One region of the Candidatus Enterococcus clewellii genome, then DNA from elsewhere that is predicted to be linked to it. Evidence: riboswitches for the same ligand, from Rfam matches in the RefSeq annotation. Region 1 holds a riboswitch; the other holds the start of a gene.

Region 1 (6,145 bases):
AAATGTATGAAAGTGTAGAAAAATTTGGCACAGAAAATGTCTATGGTATGGTTCAGGATATCAAGGATCATGGCAGTTACAAGGAAATCATCTGTGAAGACACGACCTATCAAGGGAAATCTGTAATCATTGCAACAGGCTGTGTTCATAGAAAACTAGGTGTTGCAGGAGAAGAAGAATATGCGGGCCGTGGCGTTTCTTATTGTGCAGTTTGTGACGGTGCGTTCTTCCGGAATAAACAGTTGATGGTCATTGGTGGCGGCGATTCAGCCGTTGAAGAAGCCATTTATTTGACTCAGTTTGCATCAAAAGTAACGATTGTCCATCGTAGAGATGAGCTGCGTGCCCAAAAAATCATTCAGGATCGTGCATTTGCAAACGAAAAAATTGCTTTCGAGTGGGATACTGTTCTGGAAGAAATCGTGGGTAACGACATGGTTGTTACAGGCGTACAATTGAAGAACGTTAAAACAGAGACTGTGAAAGAAGTCGCTGCTGACGGCGTGTTCATCTACGTGGGCTTAGATCCGCTGACAGAACCGTTCAGAAACAGTGGCATCACGAATGAAGAAGGCTGGATCATCACTGATCAAGAAATGAGAACTGCAATACCAGGTGTATATGCAATCGGCGATGTTCGTGAAAAAACACTACGTCAAATCACAACAGCTGTTGGTGAGGGTGGTATTGCCGGACAACAGGTATACAATTACCTTGAGTCTCTGAAAGAAGAAGCAACAGTTAGTGAATAAATAGAAAAATTCATTTACTTAGAGATAATCTAGGTGAATGGATTTTTTTGATCTAATGGTACTATAATTATGTCCTGTGTATATAAAGATATGTTGTATGCTAATCTAAAAGAAATAGACTTGTTTTTTCACTTATTTCAGAGTAAGAGAGAAAACAAGTCTGTTTGATTTCAAAAGCTAAAAATTAAAGAGAGGCTGAGTAAATCATTCTTCTACTCGTCCCTCAATTGATTTTACTCCGTAGTACTTAGCCATCCAACTATTGAACCAAGCATCAGGAGATTCGGACAAATTATTTGTTCCATTGTAAGCATTATATAGATTGTCAGTTTGCTTGTGAATTGAAATAATCACATGACTATCGGGATCGCTAGTCTCTACTATTTTTACACCCCGTATTACTGTTTTATAGGTATTATAATTATCAATGAAAACGTAACTATATGATACTAAGAATGGGACTATGCACAAAATAAGGAATATTGCTTTTAGTTTTCTAGAAAAGATAACGTGATTTTTGTAATAGTTTAATAGGATATCTACTAAATATATTGTGGCAATAATCAAAAAAACAACAGAGCCAAAAAGTGTTCTCAATGGGTATTGGTCTGACAATGCTAAAGAATAAAGTGAAGCAGCAGATCCGATTAAAAATGCGAAGAGGAATATCAAGTCATTTTTTTTAATCATCTTCCGTAGGATTAAAACTAAGAAGAGTAAGAAAAAAATTATCAGTAACAAGTTTAAATGTTCAAAATAGCATTTTTGTAATTGAGATATAGAATGTTTTATTTGAGACCAATCAATATTTATATCACTTCTATTTTTTGCTCCAGGTGATTGTATCAATACATAACTTCCAACAAATCCAGTAATAATGCAACCTAACTGCCAAAACCTTATTTTATAATTGTCAAAATAATTAAATAAAAAAAAGATACCCAAAATACTAATAGCTGCGGGACCAGAGTTCTCATTCGTCGCTCCTGCAAAAAATGAAAAAGTAAACGCGATTAAACATAACATCCAACTGCTCTTTTTATTGTTATTTATTAGAAAGAACAGGATAACTGAGCAATATATCAAGGCTGTCCATAAGTAATTTCCTGATCCGGAAACCCAAAGTACTGTTTTTCCAAACTCGGGAATAAAGAACCAAAGGAGAATTAAAGTAATAGCAAAATGAAAACCTGTGATTTTGCTATTTCTATAATTGGACACGATAGCAGTAATGACTAATGCTAATAGGATGAATGCAATACTATTGATAATATTAAAATAAACTTTGTCAAACTGCATGAAGAGCTGTACTAATGTATGTCCAACAAAGCGTCCGTTCCATGTCAAGTAATGATTCCATTGGGAATGAAGCAAATCCCATAGTCCTGTAATTTCTTTTGTTGCACTATTGGGCATGAAATCTTGGTAAAAAAAATGGTAAATATAATCATCTGATGTATACCAAGTAATTGAGTTAAGAATAAATAGAAAAATAAAGGCAATAACACTGATAATATATAGGCTAGAGTTACCTTGTTTCTGCTCTTGTATGTGGTGACGTGAACGTCTGTTCATTTTATTTTTTTCTCTCCTTATAAATAGTGAGCATAAATATCATTTTTCAATAACTAGAATGGCATTTTGAGTAAATTGATTTAACTTCTCCATTCTTATTGGTAGGATGGAGATGAATACCACCATTTATTTTAGCATATATCCTTTAGCATTCTAACTATTTTTTTGTCTTTTTAACAATTTTATCTAATTGTTTTATCGAATAAATATAACAAGAATATTTAAAATTATATATAATGGTTAAAGGAAATTTGTAATCACTCTAAATCGATGCTTGTCATAAATAGCGAATCAATAACAATGAAAAAAATAAAAAAACGGTTGTATTTGTTTTGACTTTTATTAGAGAATCATTTATTATGAATTTGATTGAAGAATTGAATAGATGAATTGTTAGGTGAGGCTCCTATATGGACATATGCTGCTGCCGCGAAAGAATCGAGAGACTCTTAGTTGGTTGAACAGGGATGGTCGTGAAGGTCATCCATAATGTAGCTGATAAGAAATTATCTACGCCCTATAGTGCTAAAGCTCAACGATGGAGAAGATAATTATGCCTTTTAATGCCGCATACTCTGTTGTTGAGTGTGCGGTTTTTTCGTTTGTTTTTTGAAAAGCTACGAAAGACTGCATAAATGATTTTCAGAATATTTGATTTTTAAATAAGCGTACAGAGAGGAAGATTATCATGGAAGACCCACATCAGAGGCGAAGCAAAAATAATCTTTACCTGGCTGGATAGATAGAATGTTTCCTTTCTCCGTCAGGTAAAATACGGGGGGAAAGTATCATGATGAATAAAAAATTAACAGAAATTAGAAAAGGAACAAAAGAACAAGAGCTAAAGAAATTAGCTCTGCTGTCTGAAAGAGAATTGATGATGGAATTGCGGACATCTGAGAAAGGATTGTCTGAAGAAGATGCAGAAAAACGTTTGGAGGAATATGGTCCGAACGAGATATCTGCTCAAAAACCGACACCTGCTGTGTTGATGTTCCTTGAAGCATTCAAAGATCCATTTGTTTATGTACTGGCATTATTGATGATTGTATCCGCACTAACTAAGGACTTTGAAGCAGCAATTGTAATGGGATTGATGATTTTGGCTAGTGTTGTCATCACGTTTATCCAAGAATATCGTTCACAAAAAGCCAGCTTGGCATTGAAAGAACTGATTGAAAATACGACAGCAGTAACCAGAGAGGGCGTAACGAGAGAAATTCCGATGGATGAAGTGGTTCCGGGAGATATCATTACGTTGGCAACAGGCGATATGATTCCGGCAGATGCTGTGCTGATTTGGACGAAGGATTTGTTTATCAACCAGTCTTCGTTGACAGGAGAATCAATGCCTGTCGAAAAATTTGTCGATGCCGGTGTTGAAAAGAATCAGCAGGATATATCGGCTTTAGATATGCAGGACCTAGTATTTATGGGAACCGATGTATTAAGTGGTCAGGGAAAAGCAATTATATTGAAAACCGGCCAGAACACGTTCTTTGGAGATATTGCTAAGAATGCTACGACACAACGAGGAAAAACATCGTTTGATATTGGATTGACAAAGGTCAGTAAATTCTTGCTGCGAATGGTCATGGTCCTATTTCCAATTGTTTTCTTGATCAATGGTCTGACAAAAGGGGAGTGGAGTGAAGCCTTTTTCTTCGCAATTGCAGTCGCTGTCGGCTTAACACCTGAAATGTTGCCGATGATCGTGACAAGTAACCTTGCAAAAGGTGCACTGAGCTTATCGAAGCATAAAGTTATTGTAAAAGAGTTGCCATCTATCCAAAATTTAGGTGGCATGGATGTTCTATGTACAGATAAAACTGGCACAATCACGGAAGATAGAGTCGTACTCGTACAACACTTGAATCCTTTAGGGATTGAAAATGACCAAGTTTTAGATATGGCATTTTTAAACTCACATTATCAAACTGGTTGGAAGAACCTAATGGATATTGCGGTAATCAACTTTTACGCAGAAAATGAGCGTGAAACACCTTTTAAATCAATAGCTAAACTGGATGAGATACCGTTTGACTTTTCTCGGAGACGACTGACGGTGGTTGTAAATGCCGATGGGCACCAATTCATGGTAACAAAAGGTGCAGTGGAAGAGATGGAAGAGGTGTGTACGCATGCTGAAATTGATGGACAAATCGTTCCGCTGACTGCTGAACTACGCCAAAAAATGCGAGATGTCAATCGCCGAATGAACGAGCAAGGCATGCGTGTAATCGCAGTTGCAGTGAAAAAAGATGTGCATAACGAAGCAATCTATAGTACTGATGACGAAAAGAATATGACTTTGATTGGTTTTATGGGCTTCTTAGATCCAGCGAAGAAATCTGCTATTACAGCGATCAAATCCCTTCATGAGCATGGCGTTAATGTAAAGGTGCTGACAGGAGATAACGATATCGTTGCTAAAAAGGTTTGTGGGGATGTAGGAATCGAGGTTTCTCATGTTGTTTTAGGAACTGAAATCGATGAGATGTCCGACGAACAATTAGAAGAAGAAGTGGAAATGACGAACCTCTTTGCGAAGCTAAACCCTATGCAAAAATCAAGAATCATTGAAACGCTGCAAAAGAATGGTCATACGGTAGGGTTTATGGGTGATGGAATCAATGATGCACCTGCATTGCGTAAAGCAGATGTTGGGATTTCAGTGGATACAGCAGCAGATATTACCAAGGATGCAAGCTCTATTATCTTATTAGAGAAGAGCCTAAATGTGTTGGAAGCAGGCGTTATTGAAGGAAGGAAAGTCTTCAGTAACATGATGAAATACATCAAGATCACAATCAGCTCAAACTTTGGGAATGTGTTCTCTATCTTGGTTGCCAGTGCGTTCTTACCGTTTTTACCAATGTTATCTATTCAACTGCTGATCCAAAACCTGATTTATGATGTGGCTCAGTTGACGATTCCTTGGGATAATGTGGATGAAGAAGAACTGTTGAAACCTGTACGTTGGGAAATAAAAAGTATGGCGAAATTCACACTGTGCATTGGTCCAGTCAGCAGTATTTTCGATATCATGACCTATCTGGTCATGTGGTTCGTGTTTGGTGCGAATACGATTGCCAACCAAAGCTTGTTCCAAACAGGTTGGTTCGTGGTCGGTTTGGTAAGTCAAACCTTGGTCGTTCATATGGTACGGACAAGAAAGTTGCCATTTATTCAAAGTATTGCTTCTGCTCCGGTTCTGTTGACAAGCTTAGGCGCGATTCTTATGGGGATCGTAATTGTCTTGACACCAATAAGATCTGTCTTTGAATTTACCGCACTACCTACTGCTTATTGGGGCTGGTTTGTTGCAATCATTGTATTGTACTTGATTGCAGTAGAATTTGCGAAACGATTATATATCCATATAACCAAAGAATGGATTTAAGTGAATAAGCAAGAGAAGACGAGGGAACCGGATGATTTTCTGTTCCCTCGTCTTCTCTATTTTTTTGCTATTAATGAAAAAATGAGGGCTCAAATTGATAATGTTTCACCAACAGCCTGACCTCGTACTTTAGTGAGAAAGGAATGTTTAATAGTATCAATTTTTTTCGAAATTTTGAAAATTATTGATAAAAGTAAGATGATTTTGGAAGGGGTATCATTGGCAAGTTAAGGATTGAACAAGTACAATAAGAATGAATAAGTAAAACAGGCACTAAACTGTTATACAAAATCTTAAAAAACAATATAACAGATATTAAAATAATATAGAAACAGCTGTAAAACAGACTGAAGCAATTTTTTGATTGTGATTTCCATCACTATTAGTGCGTTTAAAAGGTTCTATGAGTAGCTTG
Region 2 (6,145 bases), 2.1 Mb from region 1:
TAACCAGTAAAAAAACAGGCAACAACAAGGCATAATTCAGCCAGTCATTTTGCTCTTTTTTCATCTCGTTTTCCTCCCTTTCTTTTCAGCCCCTCTTCCCTTAGCTCCGTTGCTCGAGCATTCAAGGCTAGTCCCAAAGTGATGCTCAGTATCAAAAGACTTGAACCGCCATAACTTAAAAAGGGGAACGTCACACCCGTCAGTGGGATGTAGCCTAATAAACTGCCAACATTCACTGCCACTTGTAATAGCAAAATTGTGCCACAACCAAGAAACAATTGAGAGTTATAAAGATTCTTCGAACGAATAGAGAGTTGATATAGTCGAATAATCATGAAAAAAACCAGAAAAAGAAGCAGTAACCCGCCAAGCAACCCTAATTCTTCAATAGCTGTTGCAAAAATGTAATCTGTATCTGATGCAGGCAAAAACCCCTTTTTTTGAATTCCGTTACCTAGACCTCGGCCAAACAGACCACCATTATAGATTGCATAATAGGCACTAGCTGACTGATGCCCAATTCCTGTTGGATCGATAAACGGATTTTCCATTACCTTGAAGCGCGTGACCAGATAAGCAAATTTATCTGGCAGCCAGTCAACTGATCCGCTTAACAACAAGCGACTTAGCCCTTCTCTAACACCAATGAAACCAACGATTGGAAGAATAGTAAAATATGGAGACAAGCCGCTTGCAAGTAGCATAAATAAAACTAGTATAAAAATCATCGCTCCAGCGGCAAGATTAGGTTGCAAACTTACCAAAACAATAAGAAGCAAGCAAAGAACGATTGCTTTTTTATAATAGTGAAATGAAAATGGCCAGTCTGCCGGACGATTGGACGTAACTCTACTCAAATAGAGAAGTAATGTCAGTGAGACCAGCTCTGATGGTTGAAAAATCATGAATCCCAGATCTATCCAGCGAACAGCTCCACCGGCGGTTACTCCTTTGCTTAAAGTAAAAATCAAAAGAAAAATAGTTAGAATCATCAATAAAAAAAGAAAGCCTTTGCTTCTAAAAATCGATAGTTTCACTCGATAAACACAAAATAAACAGATCATACTAATAATAAAAGAAGAAAGCTGCTTCCACCCCTTGCTTCCTATGCTCAACTCATTAAGCATCAACTGATAAGAACTTGCACTATACACTAAAAGAATTCCCACCACGCATAAAACGAAATAGGGTAGAAACAAATACCAATCCAAATAGACTCTTTTTGTCAGCTGCTTCATGGTGCTTCTCCGACACGCAAAAAGGTCTCTATTGCTAATTGATTTTCTACTGTATCAATCTCCAAGACACTGCCGGACGGTGTGTAATCGTTGAACATCCAGCTGCCTTCCACCGGTACTAATAAAGTCTGAAGCTCTCCAATCTGTCCAAACAGGAAATTCTTCCCAACATCCAATAAAACATCATAAGGAAGATCGGTATCGACATATCCAATTGCTGCTCCCAGCAAACGAGGCAATCTTGCAATCGGCAGTCCGCTTTTTGCTTGCTTGATCAAGCTGTCTGCAACCTGCTGCTGACGCCGTACTCTGCCAAAATCTCCTTCACCATCCATACGAAATCTGGCATACTGCAGCAAGCTATAACCATCCATAAGCTGCTCTCCCTGATTTATTTCTACACCATCTAGTTCAAATGATGTTTCAGCATCAATTTGGACTCCCTCGGAGAAAAAATCATCAATCAGTTGGTTAAATATCTTGAAATCTATCGCTGCGTAATAATTGATTGGCAGCCCAAAAGAATCGTTTATGACCTCCTTTGTCAATGCTGCTCCTCCATAAGCATACGCAGCATTGATTTTGTCCATGCCAACTCCGGGTATATTCACGTATACATCCCTCATGATTGAGATGACCTTTGGCTCCTTCTTTGTTGTATCATAATTGAGCACCATTAATGTATCCGATCTCCCACCATCTTCATCATCCTCCCGACCATCATCTCCGATCAGTAAAACAGTGATTTCTCCGGTTTCTGAGCGTTCATCCCCTAAAAAGGATTCATTCTTCTTGGTATTTACTTGTAGCTGAGACTGTTTTTTTCCTTTATGAAAATTAATGACAGAGTAACAAAAAAATAGTACAGCAGCCAAAAACAGGGAAAGTAGACAAACAATCAGCCATTGCCATCTTTTCTTCATTTCTAACTTCCTCTCTTTCCAATTATTTATGAACGTTCCGTTGAATGAAAAACTTGTTTTCGGCATTAACAAGACCCGTTTCTTCTGATAAACCAGGCGAGGGAAATTACACACTTTTGTTCCATCCCCTTCTTCTATTCAAAAATCCTCTGCAAAAATAAAAAATCACTTTCGTCATAAAGGATCAACGAAAGTGCTGGGAAATGAAGGCATGGCTGAATAGACAGTTCTATACCGTCTTCAGCTACGTTCAGTTTTCTCTTCGTTGAGTTTTAGCACTATACAACGTAAAAAGCGGTGCTTTTAGCTGCTTTTTGAAAAGCCTTAATTCGGCAATCCCTGTTCTACCCATTACTGTCTTTCGACAAATCTGAGCAGCAGCCTGTGTTTGTATAGGAGCCTCACCTAACAAGTCATTCAATTCTTCACGACTATAAAGTGTTAGCAAAAAGAAGTCAACCGTCCAAATATTAAGCCGATGACTAGTACTCGAAAAAAATAATTCATGTTATTTTTATTGATCATCATAACAGTCGGCCGCAGCCATTTCATCTCGTTAAAAAACGGCTGAGTAAATAAAATAAAACCTTTACCTTTCCTTAATCCTTTCTTTATCTCTTCTTAATAAATACAGGATATTTGTATTGTATTTCTTTTTATAAGTGTTCTATTGAAACTGAAAAAATCATGTAATTACAGATGCAACAATAGCGATTTCCCTTGTGTATTAAATAACCTTCTGATATCAAAAAATTAGATTCAACAGTTATTTTATCTTTTTCATTCAGCTCGATTTCAGACTCTATTAAGGCAATAAATAAAATGCTTTTCATCCCACTGAAAAGTCGGCTACTGTGATTGTGAACAACCAAATAATATAGATTACATTTAAAACTATTTAGATAACTCCGAACGTTTCAGATACAGTGATAACTCAGTGGGCGAGATTATCGTATTCGACAGGCAAGTTGATATACAATCAGCTACTTTGCCAGTCTCATTTTACGATTAAAACTAACTTCACAGGGTCCATCGTACTCATTATCCTTTCTTAAATAGAGAAGTGTATCATCAATCCAATTCTTTCAATTGTTCAAGAAACCTACTAACACCAAGGAAGAAAGCCATACTTTCTTTGCTTTTCTTAGTATTTATTTTAGAATAAGGGTGTGGAAAATTTGAAAAAGAGAAGAGGACAAAGATGGACACAATGGATATTGGTGCTCATTTAAAAACAAAACGAGAAGAGCATCACCTGACACAAGAGCAATTAGCCAATAAAATTTTCGTTTCTCGTCAAGCAATTTCACAGTGGGAAAATAATAAGACTTTTCCAGATATTTCCAATTTGATTATGTTAAGCGAGTTATACAAGATTCCTTTAGAGCAGTTGATTCTCAAAAAAGCAATTGATTCTACGATGCAAAAAGAAGCAAATCAACAGAGGCAAAAATACGCCAGAAACAGCACAGTTGTTCTATTTATCGTTTCATTAACCACTGTGATCTTCGCTATTTTTCATAAAATAAACAACAATGGAGTGGTCATTTTTTATGCGGTTCTTTCACTGCTGATTCTGGGTATTTACGCACTATACATGAAAAAGCTAGAAGCTGTATCTGAAAAAATACTCTACACGGTTGTCATTCTTATCGTACTTATTTTCGCAGTAGCTACTTCGACAAGCTTCACATAAAAGGAGGTATCTTATGAAGGGTTATGTTCTAACAAGCATGGACAAAATTGATTTCCAACTATCAAGTCAACTGACAACAACTCACGAAGCCACTCTGTCGGACGACCTGCTTCGACACGTCACAGAATCAAGGAAAGATATTTCCTGGGAAATCGTTTCTTTTCAAGAGATCAAAGAGCTTTTAGAGGAAAATAGTAGTGAGGTCATTGTCGCACTCACTCCCTACACGCAACCTTTCAAAAAGTATCTATCTGTTACCTTTCCTGAGCTTACATTCATTGATGAGCAATCACATTCTAAAAAAGAAACAGTAGAAAAATTTGAACTTATGATGATCGGCACCATTTTCTTTACACTTGTCGTGCTCAGTGTTTTAGCTTATACATTCTAAAGCGAAAGCTTACTTGGGCTTAGCAGTTTGGAATTGCTTTCCCAAAATAAAACAGGCCCACCAATCGTTTGCACATGATTGGTAGGCCTGTTTTTGATTTTTATAGTTCACGAAATGGTTCAACCACTTCTCATTTTTCTTTATACATTTATTTATCTGTATACTTGACGATGTTCAGTCAAGAGAACTTTCAGCTGTGTTCTAGCCTGTAGAAATTCTTCGTCCAAAGGATTGATCTGCAAAATAAAATTGGTCTTACTCAATAGCGAAAGCAGATAATTTTCAATCGTTCTCTGCTCAATCAAGTGCGGAGCAACAGCCGTTTTACGTGCTATATGTGAAGAAACACCAAACTTCATGCAATAATAGATTTCTTGGCGCAGCTGTTTTCGATAGGTTCTTGGCGCTTGAGATTTCTCATTTACTACAATCCCGGTTACTGTTTGTTGTTCATGCTTGGAAATCACTCTAGTTTTCTTTTTATTGAGCGAAAATCCGAGCTCAACTAAAAAGGCCTGTACCTTATTTTTCACTGTTGTAGCATCAAATGTACCGGAAAATGTCATATCATCGCAAAAGCGAGTGTAGCTGATTCCTTTTTCCACACACCACTGACCAATAGAATCATCAAAGCTTCTTAAAACTAGATTGGAAATCATCGGAGAGGTCGGCGCTCCTTGAGGCAAGCAATGATTGTAGCAACAGAGATTGGTTAATAATCCTGCTGTAGCTTTTGGAAAATAGCTACGAGGAAACCCATACGCATAGACCTGCGAAAAAGAAATACTATCAAAAAAATCTTCAATATCCAGTTTCAAAATCTGTTGTTTCTCCGTATGCGGCTGTGCGTTCATAATCAATCCAACGCCTTTTTGATAAGCAGTCGCATAGATTGACACACTTCGTTGGGACAAGATATTGGCTAAAATATTTTTCTGAACCAGTTTCAAGCGCTCATCCGGCTTCGTGATTTTTCTTGTCCCACCATTACTTTTCACTAGTGTATATTGTTCATAATGTTTTTCAAGAGTATTGCTGAGGCTGTATAAACAAGTAATTTGTTCCTTATTCGAAAGCGTTGTTTCACCCAACAGTTGAAATGACAACAAGAACTCATTACATTGTTCTACTGTTATATATTTCCATATATCCCTACTCATAAGCAGTCTCCTACTCCATGCTTCCTTATGCTCGAATAAGCAAGAACGACAGAGACGACACAAAAATTCGATACTGTAAGTTGTGAGATGTACAAAGCCGAAGGCGGAAGCACATGAAATGTGCGGGCGTACATTGATCAGCTTACAGTGAATATAATCCCTTATTCCTCTCCGATGGTGACTCACCATCAGATCGATCTGGACGATCGCATGCGCTATCATCTCTGTCATTTTTACTCTACCTTTTTATTCTAGCATGTTGACGGAGTGAAAAAAAGAGCCACAGTAGAAAGATAATCGTTCAAAAGAAGGAGTTATACTTGTCCACTCAAAAAATGAGTATTTTAAACTATTAATTGTGGGCATTCCAAATGAACCAAGTCTTTTGTATTTTACCTATGCATCTGTATCTTTTCCGTCATCTAAAGGTTGTTCTTCCATCGATCTCTTTTCTTTTATTTCACTTGTAGATAGTTTAAATGAGATTGACTCATCCTCTCCCCGAGAAAAAGTAAACTCTGTTAGCAGCGATTTTTGTTGTTCTGTTTTTTCCGATGCTTCTTCTTTAGATACATCGTTTTGATCGATCAGACGTTCGATAGCTCTCTCTTGTTTTTCACCTGAACCATGCTGCTTATCCCCTGGATTGCTTGCCTTATGTTCCTCAGCTATATCCATAATCAGTTGCGGCTCATCCTGTCGTTTTTTCTTCAACCAGAACACTATAGCACCAAATA

The links. Region 1 has a riboswitch for magnesium ahead of mgtA (magnesium-translocating P-type ATPase). Riboswitches for the same ligand answer to the same signal wherever they lie in the genome.
Region 2: linked by a shared signal. The riboswitch ahead of A5888_RS17255 (LCP family protein) and the one ahead of mgtA (magnesium-translocating P-type ATPase) in region 1 are both predicted to bind magnesium.

Annotation. Positions count from the first base shown of each region.
Region 1 covers NZ_CP147247.1:1,163,133-1,169,277, reverse strand. The annotation lists gene trxB (thioredoxin-disulfide reductase) at 1-752, shown strand, start outside; gene A5888_RS05455 (DUF3329 domain-containing protein) at 957-2,327, opposite strand; M-box (ykoK) riboswitch at 2,710-2,878, shown strand; gene mgtA (magnesium-translocating P-type ATPase) at 3,118-5,730, shown strand.
Region 2 covers NZ_CP147247.1:3,670,492-3,676,636, reverse strand. The annotation lists gene A5888_RS17265 (FtsW/RodA/SpoVE family cell cycle protein) at 1-64, opposite strand, end outside; gene A5888_RS17260 (FtsW/RodA/SpoVE family cell cycle protein) at 45-1,238, opposite strand; gene A5888_RS17255 (LCP family protein) at 1,235-2,161, opposite strand; M-box (ykoK) riboswitch at 2,413-2,581, opposite strand; gene A5888_RS17250 (helix-turn-helix domain-containing protein) at 3,363-3,857, shown strand; gene A5888_RS17245 (hypothetical protein) at 3,871-4,248, shown strand; gene A5888_RS17240 (reverse transcriptase family protein) at 4,401-5,408, opposite strand; gene A5888_RS17235 (YfhO family protein) at 5,805-6,145, opposite strand, start outside.